DNA from 3 places in the Pseudomonas orientalis genome. Region 3 is predicted to be linked to each of the others. Evidence: riboswitches for the same ligand, from Rfam matches in the RefSeq annotation. Region 3 holds a riboswitch; each other region holds the start of a gene.
The links. A riboswitch is a leader RNA that binds a small molecule or an ion and turns the genes downstream of it on or off. The one in region 3 is predicted to bind cobalamin.

Region 1 (4,454 bases), 890 kb from region 3:
CAGTTTATCCACTCCAGCAGCCGCCGCAGCGGTGGGGTGCGGGTCGATAACCTGGGCGACAGCTACTGGAGCAAGACCTTCATCGAAGCCAAGCGCGCACTCGCCATGGCTCCCGCTACGGTTACCGCCAGTAAGTAAAGTTAAAGTGATACTTGAAGTTTGACGCGTAAGCGCTAGAATCCCTGGACATTGCTGTAATCCGTTCGCGCGAGCCCTGCTTGCGCGTTCTGGTTTTCAGCGTTCGGCAGCGAAAGCCGCATCCAGTCCAGGATTGTTCTGCACATGTCGACCTCGGCCCGCCTTATTCTGCTTGTTTGCGCCGCGCTCCTCAGCGCCTGCGCGAACCGTCCACCGCCGCCCGCTCCCGTAGCGGTCAAGCCCAAGCCGGTGTTCAACTATTCCACCCAGAACTTTTCGCCTGCCGCGGAAGACGTGCTCTTCCGCGCGCTGGGTCTGGTGGGTACGCCTTATCGTTGGGGCGGCAACACGCCGGACTCGGGGTTTGATTGCAGCGGGCTGATTGGCTTTGTCTACCGTGACGCGGCGGGTATTTCTTTGCCGCGTACTACTCGCGAGCTGATCGTGATGCGTGCTCAGGACGTCAGCGAGCAGAACCTGCAAACCGGTGACCTGTTGTTCTTTGCCACCGGTGGTGGTTCGCGGGTCAGTCACGCCGGGATCTATGTGGGCGAGGGCCGTTTTGTGCACGCACCGCAGACCGGCGGTACAGTGAAGCTGGATACGCTGTCCAAGGCGTATTGGCAGAATGCTTACCTGAGCGCCAAGCGCGTGCTGCCGGCCAACCTGGCACGCAATCCCTGAGTCAGACATAGATTCAAATGTAGGAGGGGGCTTGCCCCCGATAGCGGTGTGTCAGCCACTGGAGATAGTGACTGATACACCGCCATCGGGGGCAAGCCCCCTCCCACATTGTTTTGTGGTGTGCCTGAGAGGGTTTACTTGGCAGCGGAAACCCGCCACACCTTATTGCCCACATCATCCGCCACCAGCAAAGCGCCTTGCTGATCGATCACCACCCCCACTGGCCGACCCATGGCGTTCTCATCTTTATCAAGGAACCCGGTCAGCACATCCACCGGCTTGCCCTTAGGCTGCCCACCCTCGAACGGCACGAAGATCACCTTGTAGCCACTGTGCGGCTTGCGATTCCACGAGCCATGCTGGCCGATGAACGCACCGTTGCTGAACTGCGCCGGTAGTTTGCTGCCTTGCGCGAAAGTCAGCCCCAATGACGCGGTATGCGGGCCGACCGCATAGTCCGGCGCAATGGCTTTGGCCACCAGCTGCGGGTTCTGCGGCGTGACGCGCACGTCCACATGTTGCCCGTAATAGCTGAAAGGCCAGCCGTAGAACGCGCCATCCTTGACCGAGGTGATGTAGTCCGGCACCAGGTCACTGCCGATTTCATCGCGTTCGTTCACTGCCGTCCACAGCTTGCCGCTCTGGGGTTCCCAGGCCATGCCGTTGGGGTTACGCAGGCCGGAGGCGAAAATACGGTGCTGGCCCGTGGCGCGGTCCACTTCCCAGATCGCCGCCCGGCCTTCTTCGGCTTCCAGACCGTTCTCGCCGACGTTGCTGTTGGAGCCGACGCTGACATACAGCTTGCTGCCATCCTGGCTGGCCACCACGTTTTTGGTCCAGTGATGGTTGAGGCTGCCACCCGGTAAGTCGACAACCTTGGTGCCGGCCGCCTTGATCGCGGTTTCGCCAGGCTGGTAGGGGAAACGCAGCAACTTGTCCGAGTCCGCCACGTACAGGTCGTTACCGACCAGGGCCATGCCGAACGGCGAGTTGAGGTTTTCCAGGAACACCGTGCGCGTTTCGGCGACACCGTCGTGGTCGGCATCGCGCAGCAGGGTGATGCGGTTCGGGCTCGGCACACCCGCGCCGGCGCGGCCCATGACTTTTTCCATGACCCAGCCGCGAATGCCTTTGGTGTCATCCGGCTTGGGCGGTGCGTTGGTCTCGGCCACTAGTATGTCGCCATTGGGCAACACATAGAGCCAGCGCGGATGCTCCAGGCCCTCGGCAAATGCGGCCACCTGCGTGCCGGCTGCGGCAGTTGGCTTGGCACCTTCTGGCCAACCGACAGCCGGCGCGATGTTTACGGTGGGGATCAGCGTCTTGTTCGGTTCCGGCAACCGGGGCGAGGGTCCGGTGCCATCTGCCACCTGCAGAGTGGAGCTTTCTCCGCAGGCGGCGAGGGTGCCGGCGAACATGATCAGTAAGGCGAGTCTGGTTTTATGCATGGTGTTCTCCTGAATACCTGTAAGGGTAGAGAAGCACATCACCTTGATGGTTCAAGTACAGGGCCAGCTTTAATTGACGCTCCACCCCCAACCCACTAACCTTCGCGGCTTGTTCCAGGTGCTCTGTGGCGTTTGCGTCGACAGAGTGAAACAGGGAAGCCGGTGAGTGAGCGCACTTGTACACAGTGCTGCCGCAATTCCGGCGCTGCCCCCGCAACGGTAAATGAGTCAAGACGGCGCTGTTGGCCACTGTATCGCAGGCGATATGGGAAGGCGCGCCGTTGGCCGGCACTGTCTTTTACACAGGCAGAGCGCCACTCATGAGCCCGGAGACCGGCCTGAAACATTCAACAGCATCACGGTGGGCGATGCTTGGCTGTCTGTTTTATTTTTTCCTGCCCGCCGTTTTTGTCCAGCCCCAACGGAGAGCTGCCATGACCGATACCCCCGACCGCGAAGAACGCCACCTGGCGCGCATGCTGCGCAAAAAAGCCGTGATCGATGAACGCATCGCCAATTCGCCCAATGAGTGCGGTTTGCTGCTGGTGCTGACCGGCAACGGCAAGGGCAAGAGCAGTTCCGCCTTCGGCATGCTGGCCCGGGCCATGGGCCATGGCATGCAATGCGGCGTGGTGCAGTTCATCAAGGGGCGCCACAGTACCGGCGAAGAGCTGTTCTTCCGCCGTTTCCCCGAGCAAGTGCACTTCCATGTGATGGGCGAAGGCTTCACCTGGGAAACCCAGGATCGCCAGCGCGATATCGCGGCCGCCGAAGCGGCCTGGGCCGTCTCCCGGGCGATGCTCAATGACCCCTCCATCGGCCTGGTAGTGCTGGACGAATTGAACATTGCGCTCAAGCACGGCTACCTCGATCTGGACCAGGTGCTCAGCGACCTGCAAGCCCGTCCGCCGATGCAGCACGTGGTGGTCACCGGCCGTGGCGCCAAGCCTGAACTGATCGAAATGGGCGATACCGTCACCGAAATGGGCATGCTCAAGCACGCGTTCCAGGCCGGTATCAAGGCTCAGAAAGGCGTCGAACTTTGAATCAGCCCCGTCATTGCCCGGCCGTATTGATCGCCGCACCGGCGTCCGGTCAAGGCAAAACCACCGTCACCGCCGCGTTGGCGCGTTTGCACCGCAACCTGGGGCGCAAGGTCCGCGTATTCAAATGCGGGCCGGACTTTCTTGACCCGATGATTCACGAACGCGCCAGTGGCGCGCCGGTGTATCAATTGGACATGTGGATGGTCGGCGAGCAGGAAAGCCGTCGCCTGTTGTGGGAAGCGGCGGGGGAGGCCGACCTGATCCTGATCGAAGGCGTGATGGGCCTGTTCGACGGCACCCCGTCCAGCGCCGACCTGGCGCGGCATTTCGGTGTACCGGTGCTGGGCGTGATCGACGGCACGGCCATGGCGCAGACCTTTGGCGCGCTCGCGCTGGGCCTGGCGCGCTACCAGCCGGACCTGCCGTTCGCCGGGGTGCTCGCCAACCGCGTCGGCACGCTGCGCCATGCGCAGTTGCTGGAGGGCAGCCTGACCGAAGGGTTGCGCTGGTACGGCGCGCTGTCGCGCGAAACCGGTATTGAATTGCCCAGCCGACACCTGGGCCTGGTGCAAGCCAGCGAACTGAATGACCTTGACGCGCGTCTGGACGCCGCCGCCCAGGCGCTGGGCAGCAGTTGCGAAGTGGCCGTGCCGCCGCCGGTGACGTTTGCCGCGCCCGAAGTCATCGAGGCCGAGCCGCTGCTCGCCGGGGTACGCATTGCGGTAGCCCGTGACGAAGCCTTCGCCTTTACCTACGGCGCCAGCCTCGACCTGCTGCGGGCAATGGGGGCCGAGTTGAGCTTCTTTTCCCCGATCCATGACTGCGTATTACCTGCGGTCGACAGCCTCTATCTGCCAGGCGGCTACCCGGAGCTGCATCACCAGGCGCTGTCGGAAAACATCTCGATGCTTGAGGCGATCCGCGCCCATCATGCCGCCGGCAAGCCATTGCTCGCCGAGTGTGGCGGCATGCTGTATTTGCTCGACTCGCTGACCGATGTCGACGGCAATCGTGCCGAACTGCTCGGCCTGCTGCAGGGCGATGCCGTGATGCAAAAGAAATTGGCGGCCCTGGCGCTGCAAAGCGTGGAGCTGCCCGAGGGCACGTTGCGCGGGCATACCTATCACCACTCCTTGAC
Region 2 (4,454 bases), 630 kb from region 3:
TGGCGCTTGCCCCCGATGAGGGCGTGTCAGCAGCCTATTTTTCAGCTGACCCACCGCCATCGGGGGCAAGCCCCCTCCCACATTTAACGGTATTGCCTTCCCCAGCGTCGAACGCCGTCAGTCTTGCATCTCAACCGCCGCCGCCGAATCCAGGCATTGAAAACGCGAACAATGTGGGAGGGGGCTTGCCCCCGATGGCGGTGGGTCAGTTACTGATGCTTTTGCTGACACGCCCTCATCGGGGGCAAGCCCCTCCCACAGTTGGATCACTGCCAGCTGTGCCGCCGTCACAGCGTTTCAGTTGCAGCGCAGGCGCAGGATGTGCGCGCCGTCGAACGGGTCCGTCAGGTAGTGCCCCTGCACCCCGAATGTCTCGTGTAACCGCTGAGGCGTCAGTACCTGCAGCGGCGTGCCCAGCGCCACCAGGCGCCCACGGTCCAGCACGGCCAGGCGATCACAGGTCAGCGCCTGGTTCAGGTCATGCAGGGCGATCAAGGTGGTGACCGGCAAACCCTGCACACCTTTGAGGATCGTCAGTTGATGCTGGATATCCAGGTGATTGGTCGGTTCATCCAGCAACAGGATTTGGGGCCGTTGGGCCAACGCGCGGGCGATGTGCACCCGCTGGCGTTCGCCGCCGGAGAGGCTGCGCCAGGCGCGGTGGCTCAGGTGGGTGGCGTCCACGTCGTGCAGGGCCTGGCGCACGATGCGGTCGTCTTCATCCGACCACGGGCTCAGCGCCGACAGCCACGGCGTGCGGCCCAACGCCACGGCATCGAACACGCGAATGGCGTCGTCGGTGTCGGCCTGTTGTTCCACCACGGCCAACTGTTGCGCGATGGCGCGGCGTGACAGCTCACCCAGGCGCTTGCCGCCCAGGCGCACCTCGCCGCTGGCCGGGGGGCGCAAACCGGCGAGCAACTTGAGCAGGGTGGATTTGCCCGAACCGTTCGGTCCGACAATACCCAGGGTTTCGCCCTGCTGCACATCCAGGTGAATATCGCGCAGCAATTCGGCGTCACGCACCTTGAAGCCCAGGCCGGTGCAGCTCAGTACAGTCATCGTGCATTTCTCCGGCCGATCAGGATCAGCGCAAACACCGGCGCACCCACCAGTGCCGTGACCACGCCCACCGGTATCACCTGACCCTTGATCAAGGTACGCGACAGCACATCTGCCGCGATCAGGAACAAGGCGCCACCCAGGGCGCTGGCCGGCAGCAGGCGCGAGTGCCCGGAGCCGAGCATCAAGCGTACGGCATGGGGGATCACCAGCCCGACAAACCCGATGGAGCCGACAATCGACACCATCACCGCCGTCACCACCGCCGCGCAGCCCACCAGCACGACCTGCACGCGACGCACTGGAATGCCCAGCGAGGCCGCCGAATCGGTGCCGAAGGTAAATGCATCCAGCGCACGTCGGTGCCACAGGCACACCATCAGCCCGCCGACCGCCACCGGCACCGCCAGCCACACCGACGGCCAGCGCACGCCGCTGAGGTTGCCCAACAGCCAGAACATGATGCCGCGCGCCTGTTCGGAGCTGGCCGACTTGGTAATCAGGAACGCGGTAAGCGCATTGAACAACTGCGAACCGGCAATGCCGGCGAGGATGATCTGGCCAGTGCCGCTGGACGATCCGCTGGCCCGCGCCAGCAGGATCACCAGTGCGAACGCGGCCATGGCGCCGACAAAGGCGCCCGCCGACAACGAAATCAAACCGCCGCCCACCCCGAGCAAGGCAATCAGCACCGCACCGGTCGAGGCGCCGGCGCTGATGCCGAGCAAATACGGGTCGGCCAGCGGATTGCGCAGCAACGACTGCAGGATCACTCCACAGGTCGCCAGGCCCGCGCCACAGGCACCGGCGACCAGGGCGCGGGTCAGGCGGTAGTTCCACACCACGCCTTCGTCGATGGGGTCGAGCACGTAGCTGGCCGCCCACAGTTTGTTGGCGAGCACCTGGAGCACCACCTGCGGCGAGATAGCGGTTTCGCCGATGGCCACGCCGGCAAGCAGGGCGATCAGCAGCAGCGTGAGGGCGAGCAGGGTTCGTATCATTGCGGCAGGTCGTAGCCGTCGATGGCGGCGGCCAGTTGTTCCAGGCCGTCGAAGGTGCGCAGGCTGGCCTGCAGTGCCAGGGCGTCGAGGATGATGATGCGGTTGTGTTTCACCGCGTCCATGTTGCGCGTTACCGGGTCACTGCGCAGGAAGGCCAGCTTCTTTTCATAGTCGTCGGCGGGGTAGCGGCGGCGGTCCATGCGCGCGATCACCAGGAAGGTGGGGTTGGCCTTGGCGATGGTCTCCCAGCCGACGGCGGGCCACTCTTCATCGGACTGCACCACGTTGCGCAGGCCGAGGGTTTGCAGCATGAATTGGGGAACACCTTTGTGGCCGGCCACGTAAGGGTCGCTGGCCATTTCGGCACTGGAGAACCATACCAGCGCGCTGGCCTGCTTCAAGCCTTTGCCCTGCGCGGTGGCGATCGATTTGGCCAGGCGCGTCTTGAGTTCGTCGGTCAGTTGCTGGCCGCGCGCTTGCACGTCGAAGATCTCGGCCAGTTGGCTGAGGCCTTTGTAGATCGTCTCGATGCGAAACGGCTCCAGCCGCGTGCCATCGGCGCCCACCAGGTTGTCCTTGCCTTCGCAGTCGGAGGGCAGCAGGTACGTGGGGATATTCAGTTCATGGAACTGTTCGCGGGTGCCCACCACGCCTTGGGGGCCGACCACCCATTCCAGCTCGGCGGCCACCAGTTGCGGGCGCTTGGCGATCACCGCCTCGAAGCTCGGCTCGTTATTGGCCAGACGCTCGATGCTGTCGTTCTGCGCCTTGTACTGCGCCAGTACATCGTTGAACCACAGCGACGTGCCGACCACTTTATCGCCCACGCCCAGCGCATACAGCATCTCGGTGGCGGCCTGGCCGATGGTCACGCTGCGCGCGGGGGCTTGCGCAAAGGTGATGGGGCTGCCGCAGTTTTCCACGGTCAGCGGGTAGTGGGTCGGCGCGGCTTGGGCCAGGGCGCAGACACCCAGGCCGATGATCAGGGCCGTAACGCGTGGCAGCATGGGGCAGTCTCCGTTTGAACCGTCGGTGAAGCAGGGCAGGGACGGTTCGGAAATACACCCACGCGCGCCGCCGGCCGGGCAGCGCAAGGATGGCCTTCCCGGACACCCCGCCGGTTAGTGAGTCACTTGGCCGGCAGGTCTCCTGACTGATGCGTCGTCGCCAGGCTCCGGCCTTCCCGGACGACGTCCAGTGGCAGTGGGGAGCAGGCTCGGCACCTACAGTTGCGGGGGCAGTTTCGATTGACGTCGCGGGCGGCGTTTCGAATTCCCTATTAGTCCCGTGTGGGAACCGGCGGCGCTATGGTAGTCGATCACGGCCTGTAGGAGCGAGCTTGCTCGCGAAGGACGTTAACGATAACGCGGTCAACCGGATGCCTCGCGGTGCTCGAAGGTGCTTGGCGAGCAAGCTCGCTCCTACAGTGGGCCGTGCTCAGAGTCGGATATCCTGCGGCCCCCGGATCAGCGCTTCGATCCGCGTTCCGGTGGCGCGCTCTTCGTTGCTGAAACCGTCGTAGTCGGCCAGGTTGCCGAAGCGGATCCCGGTCAGTTGTTCGATCTGCAACACGCTGCGCCGGTAGGTTTTGAGCGGGCCGAAGACCAGGTCCAGTTGATCCAGCTCGCGGCGCTGATCAATCATGTACGCGCTGGCGGAGGGTTTGCCGTCGTCGCTGAGGTAGGCCACGACTTTCCAGAACGCCTGGGGGATTTTCACGCCACGGTACAGGCGGTCGTCGTCGGCGAACACCGGCCCGCTGAAGATACTGGCGCGGGCTTTCCAGCGCTGGGTGTTGTCGAGGATATAGTCCTCCAGTTCCAGCCAGGTCTTCTGGTTGAAGCCGCTCATCTGCGGCGAGCAGTTGGTGAAGTGGAAGGTGTCGAGGTTGGCGGTGTTCGCCTCGTCGCCCCAGTTCGGGTCCTGGCGCCGCACCAGATGACCACGGTCCAGGCCGTTGCCGGCGTAGAGGTCGTCGCCCACCTGGGCGTCGAGGGGCAGGCGGCCGTCGTAGGCCCAGGTGTCGTTGCTGCGCACGATATCCACGTGCTTGCCGCCGTCGATGTTGACGCCGACATAGAGTGCCAGGCGGCGGGCGCGCGACATGCTGATGGAAAAGTGCGTGTAGTCCAGGCGCCCGGGCTGGGCGTCGCCTGCCACGGTCGGTTCCAGCGTGGGCCAGGGCACCGCGAAGCTGCCGAGAAAATCCTCGGCGTAGCCGCGCCGATCCTGCAGGTCCTTGGCTGCGGTGACACGCGGCGTCGCGGCCCTGGCCTCCAGCAAGGATGGACTGGGCGTGAGCAGTGGGCGAAGGTCGGCAAGCCTTGGGCGATAGGACAGGTCAGTTTTGACGTGGCGTGCGGGCATGGGGTATTCCTTATGGGGCCTCGG
Region 3 (4,454 bases):
ATCATCAAGCGGCCGTCGCGGCACATCGGGTCCTGATGCGGCGTGCCCCAGCGCTCCAGCACGGCTTGACGATTGGCCTCGGGCAGACGCTGGAACATCGCTTCATAATCGTCCAGGCTCAGGCTCTGATGGCAGGGGCGCAGGTCGAGGCTGTCCAGGTCATTGGTGACGCCGCCCAGCAAGGCGTGGATCAAGGCGGTGCCGCTGTCCGGCAAGGTGGACGGCACCGGATAGCCTTCTGCTTGCAACGCGCGCAAGATGTTCAGCGCCGCCGCCGGCGTATCCAGGCCCACGCCGTTGCCGATGCGGCCGTCGCGGGTTGGATAGTTGGCCAGGATCAACGCGACACGCTTGTGCGCATTCGACAGTCGCGCCAGCTCGACCCAGCGGCGCGCCAGTTCGGCGACAAAATCCATGCGCTCGGGCGCGGCGCGGTAGCACACCACGTCCGACTGGCTGCGCTCACTGCGCCAGGCCAGGTCCTTGAAGCTGATCGGCCGGCTGATGATGCGCCCGTCCAGCTCCGGCAAGGCAATGTGCATCGCCAAATCGCGGGGGCCCAGGCCTTGTGCACTGACTTGCCAGCCGGGCTGGTTATCCTGGGCGCAGATGGCCTGGATCACCGGGATATTGCGGCGAAACGGGCGCAGATGCGGCGCTTCGGGGCTCGATTGGGCAAAGCCGGTGGTGTTCAGGATCACCGCCGCCTGTACTTGATCGAGCCAGTCTTCAACCACCGCCAGGCAACCGGGCTCTTTCAAACTGGCCACCGCTATCGGCAACGGGCTGAGGCCCGCCGCCTGCAAACGCTGGCAGAACACATCGATAAACCCGGTATTGGCGGCCTGCAAATGGGAGCGGTAGAACAGCACCGCCGCCACCGGCAAGTCCGCGCGCCAATCCGCCTGCCAGTGCTCAAGCTCGGCGTTGGCCGTATGCGGGTGATAAATCGACGTACGCGGCAAGCTTTGCGGCTCGGTCCATGGGTAGTCGCGCCCGAGATAGCCACTGGCCAGGCAGCGATAGAAATCCAGCGCATTACCCAGGCCGCCCTGGCGCAGGAACTGCCACAGCCGGTCACGCTGCGCCGCGCCGACGGTACTCAGACCGCTGAGTTCCGGGTCCGGGCGATCATCTCCCGGCACCAGGATCAGCGTGACGCCGCGCTCGGCCAGTTCCACCAGGCGCTCGATGCCGTAGCGCCAATAACCGATGCCGCCATGCAAGGAAATCAGGATGACCTTGGCGTGGCGCAACACCTCATCGACGTACAGGTCGACCGAGGCGTGGTTCTGCACCTGCATCGGGTTGGCCAGGCGCAGGCCGGGGTAATCCTCGGGCAGTTGCTGCGCCGCTTCGGCAAGCAGCGCCAGGCTGGAATCGCCGCTGCACAGGATTACCAGCTCGGCGGGGGTTTGGCCAAGGTCGGCGATATTGTCGTCCGCGACGAAGCCACCGGGTTGGGTCCTGAGCAGGTGCATGGTTAAACGCTGAGGGCGGCGCGCAGTTGCGCTTCGAGGCCGGCGGCATCCAGTTCCTGGCCGATCAGCACCAGGCGCGTGGTGCGTGTCTCTTCCGGGCCCCAGGCACGGTCGAAGTGCTTGTCGAAGCGCGTGCCCACGCCCTGGATCAGCAGCCGCATCGGCTTGTTCGGGATCGCAGCAAAGCCTTTGATGCGCAGGATGCCGTGCTGCACCACCAACTGCGTCAGGGCGTCGAGCAACAGGGCTTCGTCGGCTTGAGGCAGGTCGATGGAGATGGAGTCGAAAGCGTCGTGGTCGTGGTCGTCCTCACCGTCGTGGTGATGGTCGTGATGGCTGTGGCGCGCGTCGATATGCTCCTCGGAACCGGCGCCCAGGCCGATCAGCACGTCCAGTGGCAGGCGGCCGCTGCTGGCTTCGATGACTTTCACTGCCGGCGGCAGCTCCTCGGCTACTTCCAGGCGCACCCGGGCCAGGTCTTCGGCGCTGATCAGATCGGCCTTGTTGAGGATCACCAGGTCGGCGCTGGCCAGTTGGTCGGCGAACAGCTCGTGCAAGGGCGATTCATGATCCAGGTTCGGGTCGAGCTTGCGCTGGGCGTCGACCTGATCAGGGAATGCGGCGAAGGTGCCGGCGGCCACGGCCGGGCTGTCGACCACGGTGATCACCGCGTCCACGGTGCAGGCATTGCGGATTTCCGGCCATTGGAAGGCCTGGACCAAAGGTTTGGGCAGGGCCAGGCCGGAGGTTTCGATGAGGATATGGTCAAGGTCGCCGCGTCGGGCCACCAGCTCGCGCATCACCGGGAAGAATTCTTCCTGCACGGTGCAGCACAAGCAGCCATTGGCCAGCTCATACACGCGGCCATTGGCTTCTTCCTCGGTGCAACCGATGGAACACTGCTTGAGGATTTCACCGTCAATGCCCAGCTCGCCGAATTCGTTGACGATCACCGCAATGCGACGGCCCTGGGCGTTGTCGAGCATATGGCGCAGCAAGGTGGTTTTACCCGAGCCGAGAAAACCGGTAACGATGGTGACGGGGAGTTTGGCCAGTGTTTTCATCGGATGCCCTTTGGGGCGGGCATACGGGACGACAGGCTCTGCGACGGCACGCAGCAGCAGGTTTCGTCACCGGATCACCCCGCCCGGTTGAATTGAAAATCGATTGCGAGGCAGGTCTCCTGGCTTGGGGCTTGCAGGTCTAAGACCGGCGCCGGCTGCGCCTTCCCACCGTATCGGCAGTGGCATTGCAGTCAGGTGAACCCTTCACAGTTGCGGGGGCAGCCGCGGCTTGTACCGCGTTCCCTTCTTAGCTTCGACCGCAGCCGAAGAACCTCGAGCAGGCAAGGCTACGCAGTGCGTGGCCGGCGGTCAATGCTCCATGCTCAAGCGACAGCGTACGCATAGCGATAGCTCACCGGCACATCACCCACAATGTCGGCATGCCCGATTTGGCCGCGGCTCTCGAGGTAGAAATCAATTTCGCCATTGCCGGTCAGGTCGAGCACTACCCATGACTCGTTCGTCTGCGGATCGTAGCCCACGCCCACCTCGCCTGCCCGCCCGGTGAGCTGGCTGACGAATGTCAGCGAGTCGATGGAATGCCTGCGCAACAGCGAGGAAATATCGATGATGTCCTGACCGCTGACAAAGTCTACTAACTGATCAGGCGCATATAACGTCGAATCACCGGCATTGTCGTATACGAACGTGTCGCTGCCTGCCCCCCCTCGCATGCGGTCCGCGCCGGCTCCGCCCTTGAGACGGTTGTCGGCGTCATTTCCGATCAGTACGTCATTGCCAGAACCGCCGATGGCGTTTTCCAGGACGACGCCCTTGGCGATGGAAACATTACCCTTCATGCCCCCTACGTCGGAAAACGACTGGGCGCGCAGGTTGATCACCTGGTTCTGATGATAGCCGGAGAAATCCAACGTATCGTTGCCTCCGCCATCCCAGACGCAGAAGACAGCACCGTCGCGCGACGAATTCAATGACAGGTCGTCCCGCTGGGTATTGGAGTTGAACCCGTAGGTGGTATCGGTATTGCGAGTGTGGTGGTTGGCCCCGTACACCCGCTGACACCAGGCAATATCGGCCATCAGCGGCGAAGAGGCGTATTGACCATTGAAGTCATGGTGCGTATTGCCCGGAGCGAAATAGCTCATGACGGAATAGGCACGACTGTCTTGCGCGTAAGCGGCGTGCGTCTCATAAGCGACAGGCCCACGGGTGGCATCATAATCGCCGGTATGCGCGGCGCCCAGCGTATGGCCTATCTCATGGGTGAGCGTCTGGCGTTCAAAGCCGTTAACCGTCGGCGCGCGATTATCTGCATAACCGGAGTTCACCCGAATGCGCGCCTGATAGCGCAAAAAAACGGCATCCGCAACGGCCGGTGTCTTGTCGTTGACAAACCGCAGGCGACCTTCAGCCCCAACAGTGTCTTCGTCAAACGTAATGTTTGCCACATCGGCCCAGGACTGCATGGCGCGCCGGGCCTGGTCTTTTTGAGTGTCGTTGAACTTGCTCTCATTGGCTGAGGCTTCATTGAACGTATAAGAGAGACGCAACACCCCGTCGCCGTTGCTGTCATGCAACCTTCGACCACGCCGGTCAATATGGCGAGCCATTTCATCCAGAGAGCGTGAAGGCTTGCGCGAGCCGGCGCGATAATACGGATCGTCGGCGCGCGCAGTGACGTCGTACATTGCAGGCGCATTGGCGTCAGGCGGTTGAGACTGCGTCGCCTGGGGTGAGTTGGGTAATTGATCGGCAGATTGGTAAAGATAGCCAGGACTGACATTGCCTCGGGATACATTCGTCATAAATAAGCCTCCACTTTCGATGATGTCCATTTCCACGACGCTTACCTTCCAACAAGCACTACGGCAAATAAAGCGCGACGCCTTCGCAAAACCAATTGGAAATATTGCTCCGGGCTGCCCGTTGCTGCCGCCCCCACCGCCGG

Region 1: another riboswitch for cobalamin. It lies ahead of cobO (cob(I)yrinic acid a,c-diamide adenosyltransferase); the one in region 3 lies ahead of cobW (cobalamin biosynthesis protein CobW).
Region 2: another riboswitch for cobalamin. It lies ahead of MRY17_RS16960 (ABC transporter substrate-binding protein); the one in region 3 lies ahead of cobW (cobalamin biosynthesis protein CobW).

The regions. Positions count from the first base shown of each region.
Region 1 is NZ_CP094351.1:4,083,135-4,087,588, reverse strand. Features, by position in the region: gene MRY17_RS18120 (C40 family peptidase) at 1-138, shown strand, start outside; gene MRY17_RS18115 (C40 family peptidase) at 283-822, shown strand; gene MRY17_RS18110 (PQQ-dependent sugar dehydrogenase) at 957-2,270, opposite strand; cobalamin riboswitch at 2,370-2,626, shown strand; gene cobO (cob(I)yrinic acid a,c-diamide adenosyltransferase) at 2,705-3,316, shown strand; gene MRY17_RS18100 (cobyrinate a,c-diamide synthase) at 3,313-4,454, shown strand, end outside.
Region 2 is NZ_CP094351.1:3,820,083-3,824,536, reverse strand. Features, by position in the region: gene MRY17_RS16970 (ABC transporter ATP-binding protein) at 298-1,062, opposite strand; gene MRY17_RS16965 (FecCD family ABC transporter permease) at 1,059-2,063, opposite strand; gene MRY17_RS16960 (ABC transporter substrate-binding protein) at 2,060-3,070, opposite strand; cobalamin riboswitch at 3,186-3,379, opposite strand; gene MRY17_RS16955 (DNA/RNA non-specific endonuclease) at 3,501-4,430, opposite strand.
Region 3 is NZ_CP094351.1:3,188,926-3,193,379, forward strand. Features, by position in the region: gene cobN (cobaltochelatase subunit CobN) at 1-1,481, opposite strand, end outside; gene cobW (cobalamin biosynthesis protein CobW) at 1,484-2,545, opposite strand; cobalamin riboswitch at 2,638-2,836, opposite strand; gene MRY17_RS14230 (M10 family metallopeptidase C-terminal domain-containing protein) at 2,869-4,341, opposite strand.